Regions from separate parts of the Paenibacillus ihbetae genome, predicted to be linked through region 2. Evidence: riboswitches for the same ligand, from Rfam matches in the RefSeq annotation. Region 2 holds a riboswitch; each other region holds the start of a gene.
The links. Region 2 has a riboswitch for cyclic di-AMP ahead of BBD41_RS16280 (APC family permease). Riboswitches for the same ligand answer to the same signal wherever they lie in the genome.

Region 1 (4,257 bases), 490 kb from region 2:
AATATATAGAAATCGACACCGGCAATCCGGAGACAATCGACGCCGTCCGCCAGGCATTTCGGGATGCGGGTCTTGATCCCGCATATGATCTGGAGATTGATTTTCCGACCGATCTTCCTTATGATAAGTTTCATTCGGGCATGCCGCTGAACGAGAAGCAAATTCTGCTGTTGGACCGGCATGACCAGCTTCGGGAAATCTCCGAGGTGTCCGATATCGTGCGCTCCATTAGCGGGATCCATAAGGGCCGGAATTATCTGTATTACCCGGAGGAGAGAGTGGAGCCGCTGCTTGACCGGATGCCGGCCGAAATTGCTGATTTATTCCGCCGTCAGGGATGAGTCCCCTTATTTTAGGGTACTTGGATCAGGATAAAGATAAATCCGTCTTAAGGTTGCCGCCATCAGAGCAATGATATTGGACAACCATCGAACGGAATGCTAAAGGTTTTGTGCAGGAAAGATACGATCAAGGATCGACAAGAAAGGAGAGGGAGAGAACATGCTGTTCGACACGCATACCCATCTGGATGCTCCCCAATTCGACGAGGACCGGGAGGAGACGATTGCCCGGGCGCTTGAAGCCGGCGTCAGCCGGATGATCAATATCGGTTTTAATCGCGAAACGATTCCGACCACGATGAAGCTGGCGGAGACGTATGATTTTATATATGCGGCGGTAGGCTGGCATCCCGTGGATGCGATCACGATGGAGGAGGGCGACCTGGAATGGATCGCTTCGCTCTGCAGCCATGAGAAAGTTGTTGCGATCGGGGAGATCGGCCTCGATTATCACTGGGATACATCCCCGAAGGAGGTGCAGCACCGGGTGCTGCGCAGCCAAATCGGTCTGGCCCGGGAGCTCCGAATGCCGATTGTGATTCATAATCGCGATGCGCATGAGGATATCGTGAAGATTTTGAAGGAAGAGAAGGCTCATGAGGTTGGCGGCGTGATGCATTCGTTCTCGGGCAGCTGGGAAACGGCTAAGCTGTGCCTGGATATGGGCTTTCATATTTCGTTCGGCGGACCGATCACGTTCAAAAATGCCAAGCAGCCGAAGGAGGTTCTGGCCAAGGTTCCGCTAGATCGCCTTCTCATTGAAACGGACTCGCCTTACCTGACTCCGCACCCCTTCCGAGGGAAGCGAAACGAGTCCGCTTATGTGAAATTGGTGGCCGAGACGGCAGCCGAAATTCGGGGCATGTCCTTCGATGAACTGGTCCAAATTACCACGAGAAACGCGCTGGAACGATTTGGTATTTCGTGAAAACGAGAGCAAAAGCGATGAAAAAGTGAGGAATTGCGATTAATTAAAGTTTTTTAACCTGAAAAGACGATTGTTTTACAATTTTTTAACCTTTTACATCAAAAAATGTGCTTGATTGTTCCTTTACAACCTGCATGGAAACAGGATATCATCTTTTCAGTGATAAGAAGCTGCAAGTTTGCAAAGCTGTAAACTTCAGCGATCATATTTCATGAACCGTCTCGCTTAATCTCCGAAGTCTGGGGAACGGGGGAACCGATACTGCCGTGCATCGTAAACTGTCGTGCATGAGCCGTATATGATTTCTTTATCGGGTCTTTGGGGTGAATGTGAAGGTCCTCGCCATGAGCGGGCGACCGGAGCTAGGGCGTCTCTCTTACGTCCGAACCCGACAGCTAACTCCGTAAGCGAAGTAAGAGGGGAATTCTCGTGCATACCATTTCCATGATTTCAATCATCAGGAAGCCACGTTAGAGCCTCTAGTACTCTTTCACGCTGGCTTCTTTTATTTTTGAATATTGGAGTAGGTTTCGTCATACTGTTGGTAAACAGGAGGTGATTCCTAGTGGTGAACGGGAAGACGGGGATTGACGCAGGGCGTTAGATAGATAGCAGCACGCCTTGCGAGAATAACTGCTATAGTCACGTCAAATGCATTCATGCGTTACCTAAGACGGCGGGACTATGAAGGAGGATGGAATAGTGGGCATTTTTCAACCTGAAGAAACCCATGAATCACAATCATCCAGCATGTCTTACGCATTGCGATGGAAGCATGAGAATTTGCGTCAATTGATGATGCTCGGCGCCATGGGGGCTGTTACGGTATCACTACTCGTATCGCTGGTTATCCATGATCAATCGGGCAAGCAAGTTCAAATTGTGGTCGATGGCCGCGTAACCACGGTAGAAACCAGAGGATCGTTGCTTCAGGAATTGCTGGATGAGCAAGCGATCACACTGAATCCGCAGGATCAGGTCTCGATGCCTTTAAACGGGACGATCCAGGATGGGGACCGGATTATCATTGACCGTGCAATCCCAGTTAAAGTAACAGTAGGGGGCACCACCAAAACCATTTTCACGACCCAGGACACGGTCGATAGTGTACTCAAAGAAGCTGGCATTACGATCAAGGGTGAAGATATAGTAAAGCCGTCACAGGACACGAAGCTTACCAGCGATATGAACATTCAAGTCGTTCGGGTTACGAAGCAGACCGTAGCGGAGAAGGAGAACCGCGAGTTCCGCGTCATCAAGACCGCGGATCCGTCGCTGGAGCGCGGCGATAACCGTGTCATTCAGCGTGGTGAGCCGGGCGTTCTCGTACATCACTACGAGAAGGTGTACCATAACGGCAAGCTGGTATCCAAGACAAAGGTCTCGCAAGAGGTTGAGCGTAAGACGAAGGACAAAATTATCGCCGTAGGTACGAAGAAGGTTGAGAAACCTGTTGTGCTTCAGGCGGCAGCGACTCCGAATGTGAAATCTGCCCCGGCGAAGCTTACGGGCACAAGAAAGGTGTCCACCGCCAAAGCGACGGAGAATAATGTCATCTCCAGAGCGGGTGTTGATTTCAAATACCAGAAAGTGCTGAACAATGTTTCGATGACTGCATATTCCGCCGAGCAGGAGGGAATCGGAACCCGTACGGCTTCCGGAACACGGGTAACCGAGGGTCGTACGATCGCGGTTGATCCGAGCGTCATTCCGATTGGCTGGTGGGTGTATATCGAAGGCATCGGCTTCCGCCGCGCAGAGGATACCGGCGGAGCGATTAAGGGACATAAAATTGATGTGTATTACGATTCGCTGAAAGCGGCCATGAACTTTGGCCGGAAATCGGGCCGCACCGTTTATGTGATCGGTCCCGTAAAGCCTGATGTGAACTAATGAATCCCATTTTCTAATGACATTGCCATTCTAATGCTAACGAATTTAGCTTATAATAGATCATAATGAAGAAGAGGAGAAACTCCTCTTCTTTTGTTTTGCGGCGTTTCGGTCATTTTGAGCCTACCGCCGCATGGATAAGGCTGGGCCGGTTCATTGAGAACGGTTGGACTGGCTGTATGTATGTATGTATGTATGTGTCCTTTTGGGAAGGAAGAGAGAACGTTATGATCCGTGAAGTGATTGTGGTTGAAGGCAGGGACGATACGGTAGCGATCAAGCGTGCGGTGGATGCCGACACGATCGAGACCGGCGGCTCTGCTATTAATAAGCATACGCTGCGCCGTATTGCCCTCGCAAAGGAGCGCAGGGGGGTAATCATCCTGACAGACCCCGATCATGCAGGGGAGCGGATACGCAAAATCATCGACCGTCATGTCCCCGGCTGCAAGCACGCCTTCATTCCGGAGGCGGATGCGACGCGCAAGGGCGATATCGGAGTCGAGAATGCATCGCCGGAGGCCATACGGCATGCCCTGGACCGCGTCCACACCTCGTTTGAGGGGGCGGAGAGCCAGATCAGCCTGGAGGATCTGATCGATGCGGGGCTGACGGCTCATCCGGACGCTGCAGCCCGGAGAATGTTCATGGGGAATGTACTGGGTATCGGGTATTGCAACTCCAAGCAGTTCCATAAACGTTTGGCGATGTTTCAAATATCGCGTGAAGAGTTTCTGGCGGCGTTAGCGCAGCTGGAAGAGGGAGGCCAAAGCTGAGATGAACCGGATGGAAGATATATCGACACCTAGACGTACGAAGGAGATCATTGCCCGCCATGGCTTCTCCTTTAAGAAGAGCCTGGGGCAGAATTTTCTGATCGACCAGAATATTTTGGGCAAGATTGTGGAGGCCGCAGGGCTTGATCAAGAGAAAGGGGCGCTTGAGATTGGACCCGGCATCGGGGCGCTGACGGAGAAGCTTGCGCAAATGGCAGGAGCCGTTACCGCAGTGGAGATCGACCAGCGACTGATTCCGATCCTTAAAGAAGTACTGGAGCCTTATGATAACGTGAAAGTTCATCACGGAGACGTGCTT
Region 2 (4,257 bases):
TCAGCCAAGCGAGTCCTTCCCCGAACGCGGAGTAGCTGTACGTATAAGCGCTGCCGGCCACCGGCACGGTAGATGCGAATTCGGCATAGCACAGTGCGCAGAAGGCGCATACGAGACCTGCCAGCAGGAATGACAGGATCAGTCCCGGACCGGCATGGGTGGCGGCCGTCACGCCGGTTAATACGAAAATTCCCGTCCCCACGATAGAACCGACGCCAAGGACGATCAAGTCCATGACGCCAAGCTGTTTTTTCAATGCGGAACGCACTTCTCCGCCTGTCAAAGACGGAATCGGCTTCTTGCGAAGCAGATTGTGTTTCAAGCTCATAAATGGAGTCTCCTAGATGTTTATTTAGATAGATTTCCCCGATGCATGACCCATCCATTCCGACATTATAAATAAAAATAAGATGCTTTGAAAGCCTTAGGCTGCCTGTCCCGAAAAAACGCCAACAGTGAAGGGGCCGGCGGGCCATGCGAGTACGCCTCCCTCCGGTTAAATACCCGCTCCCTTTCGCTTTAACTCAGAAGAAACAGCATCAGCCGCCTGTGATCGGATGCGGGATGCAAAACCGGGCGCAGAGGCAGAAAAAAGCCCGTCCCCCCCATGGGGGGCCGGGCTGCAGCTATTTCTTCAGATGATAAGGAACCGTCGTAAGAATAACATCCCGCCGGTACAGCAGATGAGCGCGAATGAGCAGGCTGGACTGGTTGTGCAGGAAGTTGTGCCACCCCTTCTTCGGAATGAACTGTGGAATGACGACCGTCACCTGGTAGTCCGACTCGCTGGCCTTGCGCTGTACCATGTCGATGAATTTGGTCAGCGGCGAGATGATGCTGCGATATGGCGAATGCAGCGTCACCAGCCGGACGTCCGGCTGCCACTTCTTCCATTTTTCCTCGAAGGCAATCTGGTCTTCTCGTTCGAAGTTCACGTAAACGGCGATAATCTGGTCGGCGGACAGCGATTTGGCATAATTGAGCGAGTTCTCCACCACATGCGTAATGCCGGCTACCGGTACGATAATAATGTTGCCCTCGATCGGCTTTGCCGGCTCGCAGGTCGTAATCCGGAGCTGATCGGCGACCGCTTCATAGTGATTCCGAATCCGGGTGAAGATCCAGATGATGAGCGGCAGAAACAGGAGCACCGACCACACCTGGGCGAATTTCGTGAGGAAAAAGATCAACGTTACCGCAAAGCTGATAACGGCTCCCGTCGTGTTAATGACCAGCTTGGGGAGCCAGCCTGGAGGCTTCTCGCGAAGCCACTTCACCATCATCCCCGTCTGCGACAAGGTAAACGGAATGAATACGCCGACGGCGTACAACGGGATCAGATGCTCGGTCTTGCCCTCGAAGGCCAGGATCAGCACGATGGACAGAAGACCGAGGATAATGATGCCGTTGGAATACCCCAAGCGGTCCCCCCGGACCGTGAACATCCGCGGGATGAACTTATCCTTCGCCAGGTTGACGGCCAGCAGAGGAAATGCCGAATACCCCGTGTTGGCCGCCAGGATCAGAATTAACGCCGTGGTCCCCTGGATGAAATAATACAGCGCGTTCCGGCCGAAGGTATGCTCGGCGATTTGGGAGACAACCGTCACCTCTTCGCTGGGACTGACCCCGTAATAATAGGCCAGGAAGACGATTCCCGAAAATAACAGGGCGAGCAGGGAGCCCATCGCGGCCAGGGTTTTGGCGGCGTTGTTCGGCGCAGGCTCCTTGAAGTTCGGAATGGCGTTGGATATGGCTTCAACCCCGGTGAGCGCGGAGCTGCCTGAAGCGAACGCCCGCAGGAGCAGAAACAGGCTCAGTCCGGCGACGGGCGTGCCGATCTTGGTGTGCAGCTCCGGCGAAGCGTGGCCGGTTGCGATATCGTAGAGACCGACGCCAATCAGAATAAACAAGGCCAGCACGAACAGGTAGACCGGATAGGCCAGGATCGAGGCGGATTCCGTCACGCCCCGCAAGTTCAGCACGGTAAGAAACAGGACGAACAGTACGGCGATCCCGACATTATAGGGACGCAGCTCGGGAAAAGCCGACGTAATCGCATCCGTACCGGCCGATACGCTGACCGCCACCGTTAGGATATAGTCGACGAGCAAGGAGCCTCCGGCAACGAGGCCGGGATACATGCCCAGATTTCGTTTCGACACGACATAGGCTCCGCCGCCCTGCGGATAGGAGAATATGATCTGTCTATAGGATAGGATCAATGCCAGCAATAGGACGAGCACGCCGATGGCGATCGGGATAGAATACCAATAGGCCGCGGCGCCGACGGTCATCAGCACCAGCAGAATTTGCTCGGGGCCGTAGGCGACGGATGACAAGGCATCAGACGACAAAATCGCCAGGGCCTTCGTTTTATTCAGCTTCTGATCGCCTAATTCATTGGACTTGAGCGGTCTTCCGATGAGGAAGCGCTTGATGGAAGATAACATCGTGTTCACCACCGATTCGATTTGGTTTTTGGGTCGTTTATCCCCCAGAAAAGCGTAAAATTATGAGCTTGGGTGAATGGTCAAGAGCCGGTCATGGGATGCATCTCCGTTTCGAATTTTCGATTTTTGGCATAGAAAAAACACAGGTTAGAGCCTGTGTTTTTTTGCACAAGTTCACAACCCTCCCATTAACGCCTACGAGGTTAGCTGTCGGATTCGGGCGCGAGAGTCGCCCTACCTGATGCCGCTCGGGACATGCCGCGGCTATTCAGGATTCACCCCATAGTATGGCTGCCGCTTCGGCAGGCATACGCTTCGGTTCCCCCGTTTTCCTTCCTGGAAATTCGGCGAATCAACTGTGAGATTCATATTGGATTTGAAATCTGAATAGTATATTACGCCTGCGGGATTCGATTGTAAAACGGCCTTTTGCCGCTATTTTCGGCAGAAGGGAGCCAAATGGATGGGACGTAAGCGATTACATGGGATACGGACTTTCGCGGGATCATTATTTTGCGGATTTACGCAATAAATCACTGTATGCGAAGATTTGGAAACTGAAAGCGCGGTAGGGAAAGCAGAAAACGCGGTGAGGGGAAGAAGGTAGGCGTGCAGATAAAAGAGGATGCTCCTATCGAAGAAGCAAGCCGAAGAGAGCATTCGCGGCCGCATCTTGAGCCGGCCGTAACGTAAATTCGCCATGCCGTATCTCGGGGGAGGAGATACAAGCATGGCGAATTTTTTGGGAGTGGTCCATGATATGGCGAGGAGGAGAAAGGGTCTGGGTTTCTCATCCTTGCTCTCGATAGAAATATACCCGGGAGGTCGAGCGCTGAATCACATCTTTAGAAAAAAATGTATGACTTTACGATGGGGCTGATTTTTTTTAAGATAAGGGGATATGATTGAGGCTGAAGCACAAGGGGGAGAGGACAAAGTGATTCATCAGGAATATGGCGTATTTCCGGCGGTTTGCCCGTTGGATTGTCCGGATACTTGCAGCCTGCTGCTGCATAAAGAGAACGGCAAAATCGTAAAGGTTACGGGCAACCCCGACCATCCGATCACGCAAGGCGCGATCTGCAATAAAGTCCGCAACATGGCTCACCGGGTCTACCATCCGGAGCGTGTGCTGTATCCGCTGCGCCGGACAGGCCCTAAAGGGGCCGGATTATTTGAGCGGATCAGCTGGGACGAGGCGATCCGGGAAATCACGGACCGGTACAAGGCGCTGATTGAATCGGATGGCCCTGAAAGCATCCTGCCCTACAGCTTCTACGGCAATATGGGCATCTTGAGCGTAGACGGCATGGACCGCCGTTTCTTCAACAGGCTGGGCGCCAGCAAGCTGAAGCAGTCCATCTGCAATTCGGCCGGAAACGAAGGCTGGAAATCGGTCATGGGCTTCAACGGGGGAACGGTCCCCGAAGATACGGTGAACGCCGATGTCATCATCGTCTGGGGCGGGAATATCGTCAGCACGAATATGCACCAGGTGGTGCTGGCTGAAAAAGCGCGAAAGCGGGGCGCGAAGGTCGTCGTCATCGATGTTCACAAAAATCAGACCGGCCAATGGGCGGACTGGTTCATCCCGCTGCATCCCGGCACGGATGCCGCGCTTGCCGTCGGGATCATGCACGTCCTGTTCCGCGACGGGCTGGCGGATGAAGCGTTCATGGAGCGTTATACGATCGGTCATGAGGAGCTGCGGGAGCATGTGAAGACGTATACGCCGGAATACGTATCTTCGGTAACGGGCATTCCGGCCGAGGATGTGGAGAAGCTGGCCGAGCTGTACGGCCGT
Region 3 (4,257 bases), 2.2 Mb from region 2:
CATAGATTCATTTATCTTTCATAGAATGTGGGGGAGATTATTATCGGATACTCAAATCGATTGGGAAAGCTGGCCGCCGCCTCCCTGCTCTCTTTGTCGCTGCTCGGAACCGGGGCTGATCATCATCCAGCCCATGCGGCACCATCCATTTACGTTCTGTTGGATGATGTTCCGCTTGCGTTCGATGCGGCTCCGCGAATTGAGAAAGGCGTAACGTACGTACCTTTCCGGGCCGTGGGCGAGGCACTGGGCATCGATATCAAATGGAACAGCAAGACTCAAACCGTGCAGGCGGTAAAGAACGGCACCGATAACACAACCGAGGTTCAGCTCAGAGTCGGCAGCACCACCGCCGTGGTGAATAAGAAGAACGTCAAGCTGCCTGCAGCGCCCATCATGCGCGAGGGACGCGTGCTGATTCCGCTCAGCTCGTTCAGCAGCCAATTCGGGGCTTCCGTAAAGTGGAATCAGGCAACGCGCACCGTATCGCTCAAATCACCGAAAAGCAAAATGCATCTGCGGGCCTTCTATGCCATTGAATCCTTCAAAGAGCGGGATATTATTCAATGGATGAATTCCGTCGCCTTTGGCTGGAGCCGAATTGACCGTAACGGCGAATTCACCCTTCAAGGGGTTGAATACCGCATGCCGGAAGCCGCCGGAGACATCACGCCCCAGTCACTTGTAGCCGATGCGGAAGAACAGGGCATTAAGCCCTATCTGATGGTATATGCACTGGACGGTAACGGCGAGCTGACAAAAATGATGAGCGACGCCTTGCTGCGGATGAAATCGATCGACGGGATTACCGCCGCCGTTGCGGACAATGGGTTCGGCGGAGTCGTGCTTGATTTCGAAGGATTGGGCTTCAAGCTGGATGCCGCCTCCCAGCAGAAGCTGCTGAACCAATACGTGAAGGACCTTAGAGCTGCCTTGCCGAAAGGGGCTGCCCTGTCCTTGGCCGTACCTCCGTTAAACAGCGCCTATAAAGGGTATGATTACAAAACGCTTGCATCGATTGCCGACGATCTGATTATCATGGCATACCAGTATCACCCGGTTGGCAACAAAGACCGAAAGCCGGAACCGAACACGCAAGTGCAGCAGGCCATTCAGCTTGCTTTGGATGCCGGGGCACCCAAGGACAAGCTGCTGCTTGGTATCAGCCTGGGCAGCGAAACGGAGAACTCCATCGACGACAAGCTTGGTCTGGCCAAGCGCTATCAGCTGAAAGGTGCGGCATTGTGGCGGCTCGGTATATTCAGAGTCTACGGTGATGATATCGAAGGCGCCATGAACAAAGCGGTGATCAAAGAGTGATCCGTAATAAAGGTTGAAGCGTGGATGAGTCCATCCTTCCTCTCTTCACCATACAGGCTGCCGGTCGCTATGGACCTGCAGCCTGTTCAGCTTGTTCAATGCTTCCGTGATAACCGAGCATCTCTGACAGCCAATGAAACGACACAGGCTATGAATTAGCCGATGCCACTCTTCCGCATGACCGGCACAAAAAAAATGACCTCCGTTGTAAACAGAGGTCATCATCAAGACTTATGTATGTATTCGGTGCAATCAATAAAAATCGACCATAGGATTCCTTTACTAGGACTTTCAAGACTTGCATCGTGCAGAGAGTCGGATCATGATCAAGGATTAGCTGGTCTAGCTAACGCTTCCTACCAGCTTCGCATATTCCTCTTGGCCTAGCACCCGACGTGCGGTAACATAACGAGGCTTATAGTAAGAATCGCTAAGCTTGCTGATTCGAACACCCTTGCTGCTTGAAGCATGTGCGAACTGCCCGTCTCCAATATAAACGCCAGCATGTGAAATTCCCTTGCCGTTCGTGTTGAAGAATACCAGATCACCGACACGCAGCTCTTCCTGGTCTACATGCACGCCTACTTGGGCTTGTCCTTGGGAAGTGCGCGGAAGGTCAAGATCAAAATTACGGAACATATACAGAATAAATCCGGAGCAATCAAATCCGCTTGTGGTTGTTCCGCCCCACTTGTACGGTGTTCCTACTAACTGCTTCACTTGCTGCTGAAAGTTAGGCTGCTGATCGGCAAACGCTGTCACGGCACCGGAAGAAAAAATGATTGCGGATCCTAGCAAAGAAATGACCAATTTCTTCAAAATATATTCTCTCCTTCGATGCCTACGGAGTTAGCTAAGGGTTCGGCTGAAGGTCACCTATATTCCCTCTACTACAAGAATAATTCACCCAGGACGGTTCCCCCGTTTTCTTTAGCGAAATTCGGCAAAATTCATTAACATTTTGTAACCCTTTCTTAATATAGTATACAAGCTAGCAAACTGTCAATAATATCCGATAAATCTATCGTTTTTTAGATATCGCCGTCGAATCGAAAGAGTTTCAACAGTGTTTTTACTATATGAAAGGTCACATAGTCATGACATTTATGTTAAAATTGTTTCCGTTTTCTCGTGCGGCGAAATTCTTCATATAAGAAGCCGGCAGCTAAGGCGCCGGCTTCTGTACTAGCAAATGCAAGCTGTATGAAATCACATGTGGTTTATCGACTCGGCATGCCGCAGCAGGACGTCTGCCGCCATTTCTGACAGATGCTTGCCTCGCTGCGCCCCGACTTCATTCTCAAAGCTGCCCAGATTCCCCTTCTCCAGCTTCTTCGTCAAACTGTTCGCGATCCCTGCGTTCCGGATATCCCCGCTGCTCAGGAACCGCTCGATCAGGGCGATCATATCGCCGGGGCTCGTCACCGTCTGAAATTCAATCTCGGCTGCTGCCGTATTGCCCGCTAGATCTGCTCCTTCCACGGTCAAGACATGATCACCGAGCGGAAGCTGATACAGCGGGATAGCTTCACCGGGTGGGACGGGTTGGCCGTCCAGCTTAATGACCGTCCGGCTTCCATCAATGCCGGAAACGGAGTCGGTCATATGGATGACCGGCGTCCAATCGCTGGAGACATTCCATCCTCCCTCTTTTGCCGGTGGCTCTACCCGAATGTCCGGCGGGGACAGATCAATGGCCAATGGAACGGATTGGATGCTTTCTTCAAGACCTGCAGCGTTGACAGAGCGGTAATATAGCGCAGCCGATGCCGCTTCCTGGTCCAGAACGATCGGCCCCGAGTAGTGAGTCCAGGTAACGCCGTCAAAGCTGTAGACGGTTTCGGTAACGGTCGAACCGTCGTCTTGCACGCTCAATTCAACGGTAACTGGCACCGTGTACCAGCCGTTCAGGCCGTTAGGTTGTTCCGGCGTTAATTTGGAAGCCGTGTGCGGCGGCGTATCGTCATCTTCCCCGTAAGGCTCGGGAAGAACCGGCATCATGGTCGGATCCCAGCCATCCGATCCTTTCATCATCATGGGAACCGTGTACAGATTGGCTTCGTCCGGCGTGAGCTGCTTCGACCAATTCGCGCGGGCCTCGGCTGCCGCGCCAGGTCCGGTATTGTTATATTCGTAGTATTTGGCGGTTTTCTCGTTATCCGGCCTTCCCCAGTTATGCCAGCCTTTATCGTGCACGATTCCTTCCATTTCCGAGTTCATGAACAGCACATGGGCAAACGGTCGCCATGGACGCCCAAGATAAACATCGAAGATTCCGCCCGCTCCCGTAATTTTGCTGTTGATGAACAAATATCCGTAAGATTGATTTTCCGGGGTGCTGGCGGCTGTAATATATCCCCCTGAACGGACATTGTGAATGACGCTCTGGTCAAACACGCCGATTCCTGGTCCGTAAATAAAATCAACCGCTCCTTCAATATAGCTGTTCTTCACGTACACCCGTTTCCCGGCATTGTTCACAAAGAACGTGTCCTGATATCCGAGCATTCGTACATTGTTGAAATAGGCCCGATCGCCCCGCAGATCGATTGCCGCCGCCGGGCCTTGGGCACCCGCTCCATTCGCAAACGTGATGTTCTCGGCGGTAAAATCATCGGATTCGATTGCAGTGGCACGCTCATTGAATCCGGTGCCCGTTATCCCGGTATAGGTGATGACCGTCTCTTCCTTGCTCTCGCCGATCAAGCTCACGGCATGCTTCGTTTTGGGAACGGTAACCTGCTCCTCATAGATCCCGTTACGGATATAGATTATCGCTCGGTCCGTATTGCCATCCGGGATGGAGTCTATCGCGGCTTGAACGCTCGTAAACATACCTGTACCGTCCTTGGCCACGATGATGATCGAAGCAGGCGTTGCGCCTTGAGGATAGCTTCCGACTCCCGGTCCGTTCCCGTTTACCGACCTGACCGAATA

Region 1: it holds a riboswitch for cyclic di-AMP, as region 2 does, so the genes downstream of both, BBD41_RS14225 (resuscitation-promoting factor) here and BBD41_RS16280 (APC family permease) in region 2, are expected to answer to the same signal.
Region 3: it holds a riboswitch for cyclic di-AMP, as region 2 does, so the genes downstream of both, BBD41_RS26270 (C40 family peptidase) here and BBD41_RS16280 (APC family permease) in region 2, are expected to answer to the same signal.

The regions. Positions count from the first base shown of each region.
Region 1 covers NZ_CP016809.1:3,182,012-3,186,268, reverse strand. Annotated here, with positions in the region: gene BBD41_RS14235 (HD domain-containing protein) at 1-341, shown strand, start outside; gene BBD41_RS14230 (TatD family hydrolase) at 502-1,269, shown strand; cyclic di-AMP (ydaO/yuaA leader) riboswitch at 1,482-1,695, shown strand; gene BBD41_RS14225 (resuscitation-promoting factor) at 1,972-3,162, shown strand; gene rnmV (ribonuclease M5) at 3,390-3,938, shown strand; gene rsmA (16S rRNA (adenine(1518)-N(6)/adenine(1519)-N(6))-dimethyltransferase RsmA) at 3,940-4,257, shown strand, end outside.
Region 2 covers NZ_CP016809.1:3,671,919-3,676,175, forward strand. Annotated here, with positions in the region: gene BBD41_RS16275 (amino acid permease) at 1-328, opposite strand, end outside; gene BBD41_RS16280 (APC family permease) at 627-2,453, opposite strand; cyclic di-AMP (ydaO/yuaA leader) riboswitch at 2,631-2,813, opposite strand; gene BBD41_RS16285 (molybdopterin-containing oxidoreductase family protein) at 3,355-4,257, shown strand, end outside.
Region 3 covers NZ_CP016809.1:5,841,108-5,845,364, reverse strand. Annotated here, with positions in the region: gene BBD41_RS26275 (stalk domain-containing protein) at 61-1,320, shown strand; gene BBD41_RS26270 (C40 family peptidase) at 1,663-2,139, opposite strand; cyclic di-AMP (ydaO/yuaA leader) riboswitch at 2,143-2,276, opposite strand; gene BBD41_RS26265 (pectinesterase family protein) at 2,530-4,257, opposite strand, start outside.